DNA from 2 places in the Shewanella sp. KJ2020 genome. Region 2 is predicted to be linked to the other one. Evidence: riboswitches for the same ligand, from Rfam matches in the RefSeq annotation. Region 2 holds a riboswitch; the other holds the start of a gene.
What was found. Region 2 has a riboswitch for thiamine pyrophosphate ahead of MJO46_RS00560 (TonB-dependent receptor). Riboswitches for the same ligand answer to the same signal wherever they lie in the genome.
Positions count from the first base shown of each region.

Region 1: it holds a riboswitch for thiamine pyrophosphate, as region 2 does, so the genes downstream of both, thiC (phosphomethylpyrimidine synthase ThiC) here and MJO46_RS00560 (TonB-dependent receptor) in region 2, are expected to answer to the same signal.

Region 1 is NZ_JAKUKD010000004.1:85,420-92,583, reverse strand. It holds gene MJO46_RS02515 (hypothetical protein) at 387-1,403, shown strand; TPP riboswitch at 1,573-1,671, shown strand; gene thiC (phosphomethylpyrimidine synthase ThiC) at 1,843-3,909, shown strand; gene MJO46_RS02505 (bifunctional hydroxymethylpyrimidine kinase/phosphomethylpyrimidine kinase) at 3,912-6,680, shown strand; gene thiS (sulfur carrier protein ThiS) at 6,682-6,885, shown strand; gene MJO46_RS02495 (thiazole synthase) at 6,887-7,164, shown strand, end outside.
Region 2 is NZ_JAKUKD010000002.1:52,514-59,677, forward strand. It holds gene MJO46_RS00540 (YcfL family protein) at 1-180, shown strand, start outside; gene deoD (purine-nucleoside phosphorylase) at 500-1,204, shown strand; gene tsgA (MFS transporter TsgA) at 1,255-2,430, shown strand; gene MJO46_RS00555 (Crp/Fnr family transcriptional regulator) at 2,497-3,177, opposite strand; TPP riboswitch at 3,388-3,512, shown strand; gene MJO46_RS00560 (TonB-dependent receptor) at 3,567-5,756, shown strand; gene MJO46_RS00565 (hypothetical protein) at 5,841-6,101, shown strand; gene pnuC (nicotinamide riboside transporter PnuC) at 6,229-6,876, shown strand; gene MJO46_RS00575 (phosphotransferase) at 6,922-7,164, shown strand, end outside.

The DNA of each region.
Region 1 (7,164 bases), on a different contig from region 2:
TCACTCGATAGCGATAATGAGCGAGTCTAACAGTAGATGAAATTGAAAGCCATATTTAGCTTACACGTGTAAGCTAATTTGTTTTTGCATTTAGATGGGTAAAGTTAAAAACACCCGTTTAATGGCTGTTTATCAATATCAAAGTATTATCACCGTAACTTGTTACTCATTGCAATTAAAGCAAAAATCTACGTCATTTAAAGGAAAGCTTACGTCAATTAAAGTGAGACCCTTGGAACTTTGTTTGAGTCATTTTCTCTAATTTGCGTTAGAGATAAATGGATTAGTTCAGTTCTAGGGGATGGATGTTGCCTTTTCAACCTGATTTAGCACTTAGTCATACCAAGGGATCCAAAGCCGATAATATTCCCGCTGCGGAGGGATTCATGCCCATTAAATGCTTCTCCCAAAACGTATCAGGAGTGTCGTTCGATACGAACTTGCCACTCGATTTTATGGATAAGCAAGATAATGGAGGGATTGTATGTCAGGGAAAACAGAGTCTTGGCTGGGGATATCGATTAAACCTTTCGAATTTCAAACTATTAATGGGGGTGATATTCGCCCATGGTTTATTATTATACCTCATGGTTTTTTTATGGCGTAGCCAACAGGGTGAATTAGGTTTATCCCTAGCTGTGCGGGCTCCTAAGGTGAGCACACTCAAGGCTTACTTTATTCATGCGCCATCAACACAGCCAAAGCTTGACGATAGAGAGACGCCCTCAACAAAAGCGCCCACACAGGCTGCGACTATTCAGCCAGACAATGCGTCGCAGGGTAAAATAGTTGAGTCAGTGGTTATGCAATCTAAATCAACACCTAAGACAGTGTCTCAAGCAGAGCTTAAACCAGAGCCTAAACCGGTAACAAGCACTAAACCCGAGGCTTTACAGGCTCCTAATACAGATAAAACAGCAGTTAAATCTGTTAGTACGACAAAGGCGTCAACTCAGCCGACGCAGTCGCAAACACTAGCGTCCAGCGAAGGCGGAATAAGTGCCAAGGGATTTGAAGCGCCAAGCGCGAGTGTTGGACTATTCACCCAGCAATATTTTGAACGTCAACGTGAACAAGCGCTCGATGATCTTGTGATTGAACAGGCCGATAAATTTACCCGTAAATCGAATATGAGTGAAATAAGCCCTGAGATGGAAGTGTTGTTTGTACCAAACGCCGATGATTTTAGCGGGCCAACAAGCTTTGATTTGGCGCTCGATCCGAATCGTATTGTGCGTAAAGGGGACACTTGTTATCGCGTGGTACAAGTTGGCACTCAAGTGAATCCATACGCCGAAAATTTAGGCTTTCCATTTGACTGCAGTGGTAAAAAAATCAATCAAGCGATTGATGATGCCATTCAATCTCGATTAAATAAAATGATGCTCAACCCCCATAAATAGCGACTTTCTTTTATGATCTATTTTCATGCCAATTTCGGGTTATTTGAGTTTTTAATATTTTAATTCATTAAAAACATATAGTTAGGTGTCTTTTTATTTTGATTTTACTTAGCAATTTTTAATTGTTATTTCCCTTGTTTGTTGCTGCCGCTTCTGTCTATACTGCGCACTCATCTTGTCGGAGTGCCTCTTGGCTGAGACCGTTTATTCGGGATCCGTTGAACCTGATCAGGTTAAAACCTGCGAAGGAAACAAGCGTAATAACACCCATTAAATCGTGGGTCATAGTGAACAACTCACAAATGATTCAGGCTGATTTAATCGTTATTGAGCAATGAAACCTAAGTGTGCCTTTTCGGCATTTAGGTGCGATTGACTCAGCTATCAACAACTCAAGTCTCCAGACAAGCAACTCTATTTTTTTAAAGTGAGATTGCTTATGTCCAGTTCGAATCAACAATACACATCGGCCAACGCGGCCAGCAAAGCGCCGAGTCGCCGCGAAACCCGCGCCCAGGCCCAAGCCTTTATCGATACGTTAGCGCCACTGCAACATCCTAATTCGCAAAAGATTTACCTCGAAGGTTCTCGTGCCGATATTCGCGTTGGCATGCGGCAAATTCTGCAGACTGATACCCTTATCGGCGGTACAGCTGAGGCGCCTATCATGGAAAAAAATCCGCCAATTCGTGTGTATGATTGCGCTGGACCTTATTCCGATCCTGAGGCCGACATCAATGTGCGTCTAGGTCTTAGTAAATTAAGACAAAACTGGATCCTAGCCCGCAACGACACGGAGCAATTGCCCTGCGCTACCTCAGATTTTACCCAACAAAGACTCGCCGATGATGGTTTAGACCATCTGCGTTTTGAAGCGGGTTCAAATTCCATTGTCCGCCCACGCAGAGCGCTGCAGGGTAAACGCGTCAGCCAATTACACTATGCCCGTCAAGGGATTATCACTCCAGAAATGGAATATGTAGCGATCCGAGAGAATATGGCACTTGCGCAGGTACAGGATGAAATCCTCACTCGTAAAGCTAAGGGCGAAGCCTTTGGTGCCTTAGTTGGCGAACCGATTACCGCCGAATTTGTCCGCGCTGAAGTCGCCCGTGGCCGCGCGATTATTCCGCTGAATATAAACCATCCCGAAGCCGAACCTATGATCATCGGGCGTAATTTTCTGGTGAAAGTGAACGCCAATATCGGTAATTCTGCGGTCACGTCTTCCATCGAGGAAGAAGTGGAAAAGCTTGTCTGGTCAACCCGTTGGGGCGCAGATACGGTAATGGATTTATCCACGGGTCGTTATATCCACGAAACCCGCGAGTGGATCATCCGTAACTCACCAGTGCCCATAGGCACAGTGCCGATTTATCAAGCGCTGGAGAAAGTGAACGGCGTAGCTGAGGATTTAACCTGGGAAGTGTTCCGCGATACCTTGATTGAACAAGCTGAGCAAGGGGTTGATTACTTTACTATTCATGCTGGTGTGCTGCTGCGTTATGTGCCGATGACGGCTAAACGCGTTACTGGGATCGTTTCCCGCGGTGGTTCTATCATGGCCAAATGGTGCCTGAGTCATCACAAAGAAAATTTCCTCTACAGCCATTTCCGTGAGATCTGCGAGCTTTGCGTCGCCTACGATGTATCCCTGTCTTTAGGTGATGGTATGCGTCCAGGCTCGATTGCCGACGCCAATGATGAGGCGCAGTTTGCCGAGCTTGAAACCTTAGGCGAGCTAGTCAAAATTGCCTGGGAATACGACGTACAAACCATTATCGAAGGGCCGGGACATATCCCGATGCAGCTCATTAAAGAGAATATGGACAAGCAGTTAGCTCACTGCGATGAAGCGCCGTTTTACACCCTTGGCCCACAAATCACCGATATCGCACCTGGGTATGATCATTTCACCTCCGGCATAGGCGCGGCCATGATCGCTTGGTACGGCTGCGCCATGTTGTGTTATGTCACGCCAAAAGAACACTTAGGATTACCGAATAAACAAGATGTTAAGCAAGGTTTGATTGCTTATAAGATTGCCGCCCATGCTGCAGATGTGGCAAAAGGTCATCCGAGTGCGCAAATTCGTGATAATGCGTTGGCAAAGGCGCGTTTTGAATTCCGCTGGGAAGATCAATATAACTTAGGACTCGATCCTGACACCGCGCGGGCTTATCACGATGAGTCCTTACCGCAGGAATCGGCCAAAGTCGCGCATTTTTGTTCTATGTGCGGCCCTAAATTCTGCTCGATGAAAATCACTCAAGATGTGCGCGCCTATGCCGCAGGTTTAGAAGCAGCACAAACGAAGGCAGAGTCAAAGCCAGAACCAGTTGAAGAGGCTGCTCAAGCGATGCAAGTTGCGATTAAAACGCCGCAGGAGTTGGAAGCAGCAATGGCGCTAAAATCGGCAGAATTTACCGCCTCCGGCGCCGAGCTTTATCACGTGAAAGACAAGCAGGTAAAAGACAAGCTTGTTGCCGAAGCTGAGGAAGCCTAATTATGCTAGGTATTCATGGGGATAATACGCCCATGAATACCGAGCTCCCCGCGTTTGTTTGGACCATAGCCGGTTCAGACAGTGGCGGCGGTGCCGGTATTCAGGCGGACTTAGCAACAATTCAAGATTTAGGGTGTCACGGTTGCAGCGCGATCACCACAGTGACGGCGCAAAGCTCAGTGGCGGTCACTTTAGTCGAGCCCGTATCGGCGGCGATGTTAATGGCCCAGCTGACAACTTTACTGTCAGACTTGCCGCCCAAAGCGATTAAAATCGGCTTACTGGCGGATCAATCTCAAGTGACATTGCTGGCAGATTGGCTGGCTAGTTTTAAAAGCCACTATCCAACCGTGCCCGTGATTGTCGATCCTGTGATGGTCGCCAGTTGTGGCGATGCGTTAGTAGATAACTGTCAGGATATAAAAAGTGTGGCCAAATCAGCCTTAGATTTTAAGCCTTTCAAAGGCTTAATCGACCTTATCACACCCAATGTGCTCGAACTTGGGCGGTTAACTCACAGTGATGTTTCGACTAAAGCACAGTTCGCAGCCGCGGCACTGGTTTTATCCCAGAGTCTTGATTGCAGTGTGCTCGCTAAAGGGGGCGATGTGAGCTTTGGCAGCACTGACATTCTTGATGATACTCATGCTCAAACTAACGCTAACGCTCTTGATACCGCTTACAAGAGTAATGGCTGGGATCGTGAGCTTGCCGAGGATTATCTGGTTTGCCATCGAGTACGCGCGAGCTCTGATCTGCATCAAAATGGGCGCTTCTGGTTAGCAAGCCAGCGGGTAAATACCCGTCATAACCATGGTAGCGGCTGCACTTTATCATCGGCCATTACCGCTGTGTTAGCGCAAGGCTTTGTCTTGCAAGATGCTGTGGTTGTCGCTAAAGCCTATGTGAGTCAAGGCTTAAGCGCGGCGCTTGGCTTAGGACAAGGTCCTGGGCCGTTGGCCCGCACGGGTTGGCCTAATGACTTGTCCTGCTATGCCAAGATAAATCAGTGCGATGGCAATTTTATCGATCATAACTTTAATCAACACCTGAATGCTGGCAGTGATTTAGCTGCAACAGTTTTATCTGTAAAAGATCAGGCAAGGGTTCAGGTAAGAATAGCCTCGACGCCACCTCAAAATATTTTATCCCACGGTTTTAAAGTGCTCGATATCAATCTTGGTGTGTATCCCGTGGTGAGTGACTTAACCATGCTGGAGAGTTTGTTAGCTGCGGGCGTTAAAACCCTGCAGTTACGGATAAAAACCGACATCAGCCAATTAACTACTGCAGCGCCAGCCGAATCTGATTTAGGTAAATCTATGCAAAGTAGATGTGAGTCAGGCGAACCTGAGTTAATTGGCTCCGAATTAGAAGCACAAATTCAAACGGCCATAGCCTTAGGCAAGCATTTTAATGCGCAGCTTTTTATCAATGATCACTGGCAGTTAGCGATAAAATACCATGCTTTTGGGGTGCACTTAGGCCAAGAAGATCTCGCTGTAGCTGACTTAGCCGCCATTAAAGCGGCGGGACTCGCGCTTGGTATATCCAGCCACAGCTATTTCGAGCTGTTATTGGCCCATCAATGTTCGCCATCCTACATAGCGCTTGGGCATATATTCCCAACCACGACGAAGCAAATGCCTTCGGCCCCCCAAGGGCTTGCAAAACTTAAACGCTATGTCGCACTGCTCCAAGACCATTATCCCTTGGTCGCCATTGGCGGCATCGATTTAGATAATCTGGCAAAGGTGAAAGCCACTGGTGTGGCCAATATTGCTGTGGTGCGGGCAATAACCGAGGCTCAGGATCCAGTCGCGGCGTTTGCAGCGCTGAGTCAAGCTTGGGAGCCATATTGGGGGGCTAAGTGCATGCCAAATATGAGCACAAATAAGCCGCTTTATAATGGCGAGACGGTCAGTGGCAAAACACTTAGCGATGCCGATTTTATGCGTTATTCCCGGCAAGTCTTACTGCTAGAAGTGGGTGAGGCAGGGCAATTGCAACTGGCCGATGCCAGCGTTGTTATTGTAGGGCTTGGCGGCTTAGGCCAATTGGCGGCGCAGTATCTGGCTCGCGCAGGTATTGGTTGCTTGACCTTAATCGACATGGATAAGGTTGAAGTATCGAATCTGCCAAGACAATTGTTATTCAGCGATGGCGATATCGGGCTCAATAAGGCGCGAGTTGCCAAGCAAAAGCTTAATGACTTAGCGCCGCAGTGCACTGTGACTGCCCATGAAACAGCATTTAATACAGAAACTGCTGCTCATCACTTGGCTGATATTCTAGAGGCGAAACAACAGGGTAAAAAAGTGCTAGTGCTTGACTGCACCGATAACTTTGCGACTCGCCAAGCCATCAATCGCAGCTGTATCGAAGCGGCTTTACCTTTAGTCAGCGCATCAATCGCAGCATTTAGCGGCCAATTGTTCGCGGTCGATCAAATGCAGTTTCCCTCCGGTGGTTGTTATCACTGTATTTTCCCCGCGCAGACGAGAGTGTCGCAGAGCTGCAGTACCCAAGGCGTACTAGGGCCCAGCGTGGGCGTGATGGCGTCAATGCAATCCTTAGTCGCCATGCAACTCTTGCTGAGTGCGGATAGCGATTGTGATGAATCTAAAAGTGCCTTGTTGGGGCGTTTTTGGCGCTTCGATGCGCAATCCCTTGCATGGACAGCGGCGGTATTAACGCGGGATCCCCACTGTGATGTATGTGGTTCAAAAGAGATTACTCCATCAACTAAGATGCATTGTTTTGAGGTTTGATATGATTTTAATTCACATAAATAATATCCCGCAGTCGTTATCAGAACCGACGTCGCTCGCGGCTGTGGTTCTTGCGCAAGATATCGCCCTCGATTCAGTGGCTATCGTGCTCAATGCAGAGGTGGTTCCGCGTAATCGTTGGCAATCTATTCTCTGCCAACATGAAGATAAATTAGAACTTTTTTCTGCAGTGGCGGGAGGCTAGTATGTTAAAGATTGCCGATGTGGAATTTGAATCACGGTTATTTACCGGAACGGGAAAATTCAGCAATAGCCAAGTGATGCTTGAGGCGATAACGGCTTCAAAATCGCAGTTAGTGACAGTTGCGATGAAAAGAATTGATTTTAAAATGGGGCTTGATGATTTACTCACACCGTTACGCCAAGCGGGTGTACGGCTATTGCCTAACACTTCGGGGGCGAGAAACTCCAAGGAAGCGGTGTTTGCCGCTGAACTTGCCCGTGAAATGCTGGGAACTCATTG
Region 2 (7,164 bases):
ATGCGCGTGCAATATAAATTCACTTGGTACGATGCCAGTGGTTTTACTATCGAAGATGAGGCCAGTAGTTGGAAATCGGTGAAACTCCACGGTAAACAACAGTTGCAAGTGTCTGCCGTTGCTCCCAATGCCCAAGCGGTGAAATTTGATGTGTATGTACGTGAAACCTATTCCTATTAAACTTGAGTTTGCTTCTGTGTAGCAGATTTCGGGTTTAGGTCGATTGGTATAGCGAATGGTTTGATATTAAACCCGTTGTAAAAAGGCTTGCTCCTTAAAAAGAGTAAGCCTTTTTATTGTTTTATATTCACTTTCGATATCTTAAGTTCATTCACATCTTATTCGATGTTGCCTTTTTGTTTTTTTACGATTGAAAGTTGCGATAATTTACCCATTTTTCAGCAAAAGGTTTACTGCAGGGTGAAATCCGGACTTTAGTCCTAAATATATTCAGTGATTGAGCACTACTATCAGCATATTACAACATGGGGATAGAAAGATGACTGCTCATATTAATGCTCAACCTACTGATTTTGCTGAAACTGTTATTATGCCGGGTGATCCACTGCGTGCTAAATATATTGCTGAAACCTATCTCACCGACGCAGTAGAAGTGACAAATGTTCGTAATATGCTGGGTTACACGGGCTTTTATCAAGGACAACGGATTTCCGTTATGGGCCATGGTATGGGGATTTCATCTATGGTGCTCTATGGCCATGAGCTGATTAATTATTTTGGCGTGAAACGCATTATTCGTATCGGCAGTTTAGGGGCAACCCAAAAGCATGTACAAATGCGAGATGTTATTTTAGCCCAAGCCGCAGGCACGGATTCACCCACTAATGCTAAGCGTAGTAGCGGTTACCAAATGGCGACTTCTGCGACTTTTTCTTTACTGCATAAAGCCTATACCAAAGCGAATGAGAAGGGCATTAGCGTGAAAGTTGGCAATATCTTTAGCGGGGATCTGTATTACGATCCAGATGAAGATATGATCCCCGCACTTGAACGTTTTGGGGTGTTAGGCATTGATATGGAAGTGGCGGGACTTTACGGTTTGTCACACCAACAAGGTATCGAATCATTAGCCATTTTAACGGTATCGGATCATTGTTTAACCGGTGAAGAAACAACGGCCGAAGAACGCCAACTTTCCTTTAATAATATGATCGAGCTCGCGTTAGAAACCGCCCTCAATTAGGGTTAAAGCCACCCTTTGAACCCTTAGCATTTCACTTATGGAATGACATAATGAAGAATAAAATTACTTTAACCGCTATCAGTTTTCTCGCTAATTTTATTATGGCGGGCTTTGCGACCCAATTTGGGATGTTGATTGAGCCCATAGCGGAGAAATTTGCCGCTAATGTTAACGACGTTGCCTCCATATTTTCATTACTTAATGGCGGTGCACTCGCGGGGACGATTGCGGCATTTTTCTTTATTGAAAAATTAGGCATCAAAAGAATAACCTTGATAAGTTACAGCTTAGTTGCTCTTTCTGCTTTGGCTTTACATTTAACCAGTTCCCTACAAGTTGTGATGATCGCCATGACCTTAATTGGTTTTTGTGGCGGTATTGGTCTGTGCATTGCGGGTACGATAGTGGTATCTGTGTGGCAAGAAAAATTACAAAGCACAATGTTAGTCGTGCAAGATGCAACGTTTAATATTGCAGGCGTTGTTTTTCCCTTGATAACGACTTATGCATTAACAAGTTCATTATCATGGAGTTATAGCTATTTAGCCGTAGGTTTAGTGGCCTTCTGTACCGTCATTATTACCTTGTTCACTCATTTCTCTATTTGTGAGCAGTCTTCTACAACAGAAGAGAAGCAACAATCTGAATGGAACCTTGGCATTATTAGTGGTGGTATTGGGTTATTTTTAGGAATGCTCGCGCTATACACTTTCTTAACTTGGGCTCCTTTATTTGTAAAACAGAAATTTGATATTCCGTTTGAAGAGGCCGGTAATATTATTACCCAGTATTGGTCTGCTGCGTTAATTGGTGCGTTAATTTCGACTGTGATTGTGACGCGTGTAAAAATCCACCATTTTTTAGTCGGCATTATTGCCTTAGCTATGGTGATCACCGCCGCGATTGTGAGCACAAATAACCTTAATTGGATAGCCTATTTAACCTATGGTTATGGTTTTGTGTGTGCCGCGCTTTATAATGCTTTTATTGCCTATGGCGTGTCTTTTGTAAAAAAAGCCAGTAGCAAAAATGTGTCATATATTCTTATTAGCGGCAGTGCAGGTGCGATGTTTAGCCCAGCGATCAGTTCTTTCTTTGAGCGTATTATCGGATTGCAAACCGTGATGTATGTTATTCCAGTGCTTTACGCAGCGATATTTATACTATTGATGGTTTCAAGCCGAATGAAACCTTCTATCGCACAACACTCGTTATCGGTAAATTAATTTACCTGTGAATAAACCCCACACTCACTATTTAATTAAGTCGAGTGTGGGTTATGCCGAAGGTGGTTATACGCCTGCTTCAACAAACTCCTTGAGTGCGTTGAGATCACAAATCCGAATGCCATCTTTTTTCCGCTCAATTAAGCCTCGCTCCTCAAGATTTTGTAGCGCCCGGCGGTAGACTCGGTCGGTCGTGCCAAATCGTTCAGCCTCTAAATAGCGTTTACTAAAGCCATCTACTGGCAAGTCATTTAAGTATTCATGGTAAATATCAAACGCCACGTTATAACTGATGGGGTAGAGCAGTCGCCGAGTAAAAATATCGACTGTGTCTTGGTAGTCAATGGCAATGGCACTGGCGAAAAATAGCGCGAGTTGAGGGTGTTGACCGAGGCAATGTTGCAGTTTTTCAGCGCTAATCAGCCTGATTTCTAAGGGTTCACTGGCAATAATGTCTAGTTGGCAGTGGTACTGAGTAAAGAACTCCATTTCGCCAAACAGTTGTGAATCACAATCAATAGTCCCTAATTGAAAACACCGACCATTTCTCGCGGTATGGCCGAGCGATACTCGACCTTGCTTCACTAATACCAGTGATGCCATCGCTTCCCCTTGCGTCATAAGGTGAGCGCCTTTTTTGAGCATTTTTATTTCGCTGACACAACTGAGTACAACCGCTTCAATAAGTGGATAGTCCTGCTCCCATCGCTGGCTATAACGTCCTTTCGATAAAGGTTTGAGCTGCATCGACTATGATCCTCTTACAGTGCTTGAAATCAGGGTTCGAAATGGCGACCTTCTATAGCATTATCATGCTAGGCGGTCAAATGGGTGAAAGGAATTAGACGATAACAAATAGGTATTCACTTTATGTTTAGTTCACTGTTAACCCCATGGAGTAATTTAAGGGAATATCAGATAAGTATGTCCTCTTTTTTATATTCGTCATGTATACTGGGGCCCGCCAAGGGGTGTTTGCAGCGAGTTTACTTTAATCAGTACTGCAGACTGAGATGTCATTCGACGAACCCTTAGAACCTGATCCGGCTAATACCGGCGTAGGAATGGGCCAATCAACAGCACACTTCTGAATCGCTTATTCGTTGCCGGATCTCAAACTAGATATTTGAGGTCCTATGTTTAACAGTAAAAATCCAGTATCCACTCAACCGTTAATGAGAGCGCCCTTGGCATTAGCCATTGCCACAGCGCTTAGCACATCCGCATTCGCCCAAACCGATGCTATCGATAAACCCGAACCTACCACTGAGATGGAAGTCATGGTGGTGACGGCGGATTTTCGCAGTGCCAGTTTAGAGAAAATGCCCTCAAGCGTTACGTTAATCGATGCCCAGCAAATTCAAGACGAAAGCGCCCAGCATTTCGAGGATGTGCTTAATTCCATTGCTAACGTTAACTGGTCTGGTGGGAGTTCTCGGCCTAAGTATTTTCAAATACGCGGCGTCGGCGAGCAGGAACAATACCAAGGCGCACCTAACTCCTCCGTGGGTTACATCATAGATGATATCGATTTATCTGGTATCGGCATGGTGTCGAGTATGTACGATCTTCAGCAAGTCGAACTGTTGCGTGGTCCACAGGGGACTCGCTATGGCGCCAATGCCTTAGCGGGGTTAATTTACCTAAAGAGTAACGACCCCACCGATGTATTTGAACACGGCGCCGAAGTCTCCCTCGGGGACGATGATTTACGTACCTTTAGTGGTTATAGCTCTGGCCCATTAACGGATTCGGGCAAGCTGCTGTACCGAGTCTCTTTGCAGCAACATCAACAAAATGGTTACCGCGATAATCTGTACCTAGAGCGTGATGACACGAATGGTCGCGATGAATTTACCGGCCGTGCTAAGCTGCGTTGGTACGCGACGGACGATCTGCAATTGGATTTAACCCTGCTGCACGCCGATTTTGATAATGGCTATGATGTGTGGAGTCTAACCAATAATCCTAAACAAACCCTCTCGGATGAGCCCGGTGTCGATAGCCAACGCACCACAGGTGCAGGCTTTAAAGCGACCTATTCTGGCGCAGAGCACTTTGAGCTAACGTCGTTAACTTCCTTTGCTAATACCGATCACCATTACAGTTACGATGGTGATTGGGCCAATCCAGAGTATTGGGCCTCCAAACAATGTGAAGATGAAGGCAGCGTTGCCCCCTGTCAGTACGATTATTTTTGGGACAAAACCGGCCAGCGCAAGACCCTATCCCAAGAGTTTCGTTTAAGTTCGACTGAGCAAGGCCGTATTTTTGCAGAGAGTACAGACTGGCTCATTGGCGTGTATGCCATGAATTTGAAAGAAGATAACCAATTGTATTCCGAGTATAACGCTTGGCCAGATGAGGTTTTAGACTCAGAGTATGAGGCGACCAATTATGCACTTTTTGGTCAGCTCGATACGGATCTGGGCTCGGATTACGCTTTGTCCGTGGGCTTGCGTGTAGAGCAGCGCAATAGCCATTACTCGGATACCAATCAGGATAACTTTGATCCGAGCGAAACCATGTGGGGGGGCCATATTGCGCTGAGTAAAATGCTAAGCGACTCCCACAATGCGTACGTTAGGGTGGCCCGTGGCTATAAGGCGGGTGGTTTTAACATGACCTTGCCCGTCGAGCTCAACGATAAGAAAGAGTTTGATACCGAGACTTTATATAACTACGAAATTGGCCTGAAATCCCGTTGGCTAGAAGGGCTTATCGATACGAATCTCGCGCTGTTTTATATGGATAGGCAAGATCAACAGGTGGCGGCCTCCCAGCAAGACCCAGATAAACCGCAGCGCTTTATCCTCTACACCGAAAATGCCGGTAGCTCGAATAATTATGGGGCGGAACTGGATGCGACTTGGTATGCCACCGACAATCTGCAGCTTTACTCCAGCCTAGGTTGGTTAGAAACCGCCTACGGTGACTATCAGTATCAGGATAAATACGGCACAGAGGTGGATCTCACCGGCCGAGACTTAGCCCATTCGCCCCATTTTACCTACAGCCTTGGCGGAACTTTCCGGGGGAACTCGGGTTGGTTTGCTAACCTTAACCTCAACGGTAAGAGTGAATTCTATTACTCTGACAGCAATGACTCCCGCTCTGAACCCTACACTATCGTGAATGCCCGCGTGGGTTATGAGGCCAATGCGTGGTCCGCTTACCTCTGGGGCCGTAACTTATTCGACGAGCAATACGGTGTGCGTGGCTTCTATTTTGGTAACGAACCCGATAATGGCTGGGCGGAAAAGCAATATATCCGCTACGGCGATCCCCGCCAACTCGGCGTGACGGTTAACGTCAAGTTTATGTAATCACTAGAATAACTTACGCTGTGGTGCTATAGGCGCCACAGCGTCAATGTTGAATAATAATGTTGAGCAATTTAAGGAATCAAAATGAAACTGACCGCAGAAATTAGCATGTACCCCTTTAATGAAAATTACCTCGATCCGATCAAATGGTTTATTGGCCGAATGGACAGTTATGCCAATATTGAGCGCGTCACCAATGCCATGGCCACCCAAGTGTGCGGCGAATATCAAGATGTGATGGCCATGCTCGCGATTGAGATGCAAGCCGCCCATGAAAAGTGGGGCAAGGCGGTGTTTGTGTGTAAGTTTATCGGTGGCGAATTGAATTTAGCCCATAGTGAATAACGGGATCTTATCTTTGCTAGAACCTAGAACCTAGAACCTAGAACCTAGAACCTAGAACCTAGAACCTAGAACCTAGAACCTAGAACCTAGAACCTAGCATAGTCAGTGCGCAATACGAGAATAACCAATGACAGATTTATGGTTTACGCTGGTCAATAGTGTTTATGCGGCCTTAAGTGAAGTCCATGTGATGACAGCGTGGGAAGCCTTGGCCGTATGCTTGGCTATGGCCTATTTGCTACTGGCGATAAAGGCCAGCGTTTGGTGCTGGGCGGCGGCGTTTGCCAGTACGGCCATTTACACTGTGTTGTTTTGGAAGGTGGCATTGCTGATGGAGTCCGTGCTCAATGTCTATTATATGGTGATGGCGCTCTATGGCTATTGGCTGTGGACACAGGGCGGTGATAAACAGCAGGGGGTTAATGTCACAACTTGGCCGTTAAAAACCCACCTAAAATTGATTGGCATAACAACCTTGATCTCATTGTGTATTGGCCATGGTATGGCGACTTATACCCAAGCGGCATTTCCCTATCTGGATGCGGCGACCACCTGCTTTGCGGTGATGACGACCTATTTAGTGGCGAAAAAAGTACTTGAGAATTGGCTCTATTGGGTGGTAATCGACCTAGTGTCAATCTATCTCTATCTCAGTAAGGGACTGATGCTGACATCACTGCTCTTTGTACTCTATGTGGGCCTTGCTGTAGTTGGATATTTCCTATGGCGCACGGCATTAGCCGATGCCCGTGGGGCCAATGCTCTAAGCTCATGATCGTAAAACAAGCCCAGCCCACGGATTGAGTATAGGACTTTGCGTATGGAGCAAACATTGAGTGAGTCATTTCAAAAACTGTTGCCTATATTAAAAGCTGCTGGACTGGATAAGATCACTCATATCAGTGAATTATCGGGCGGCTTGAGTAATCACAACTATAAAATTTCAACGCCTACAGCAGAGTATGTTTTTCGCCTCAATGCCGATGCGGCGGACAGTTTTTGCTCCAGAACGCAGGAGCGCTTCTATTGGCGCCACTTAGCGAGTGCTAAATTGGCCCCCGAG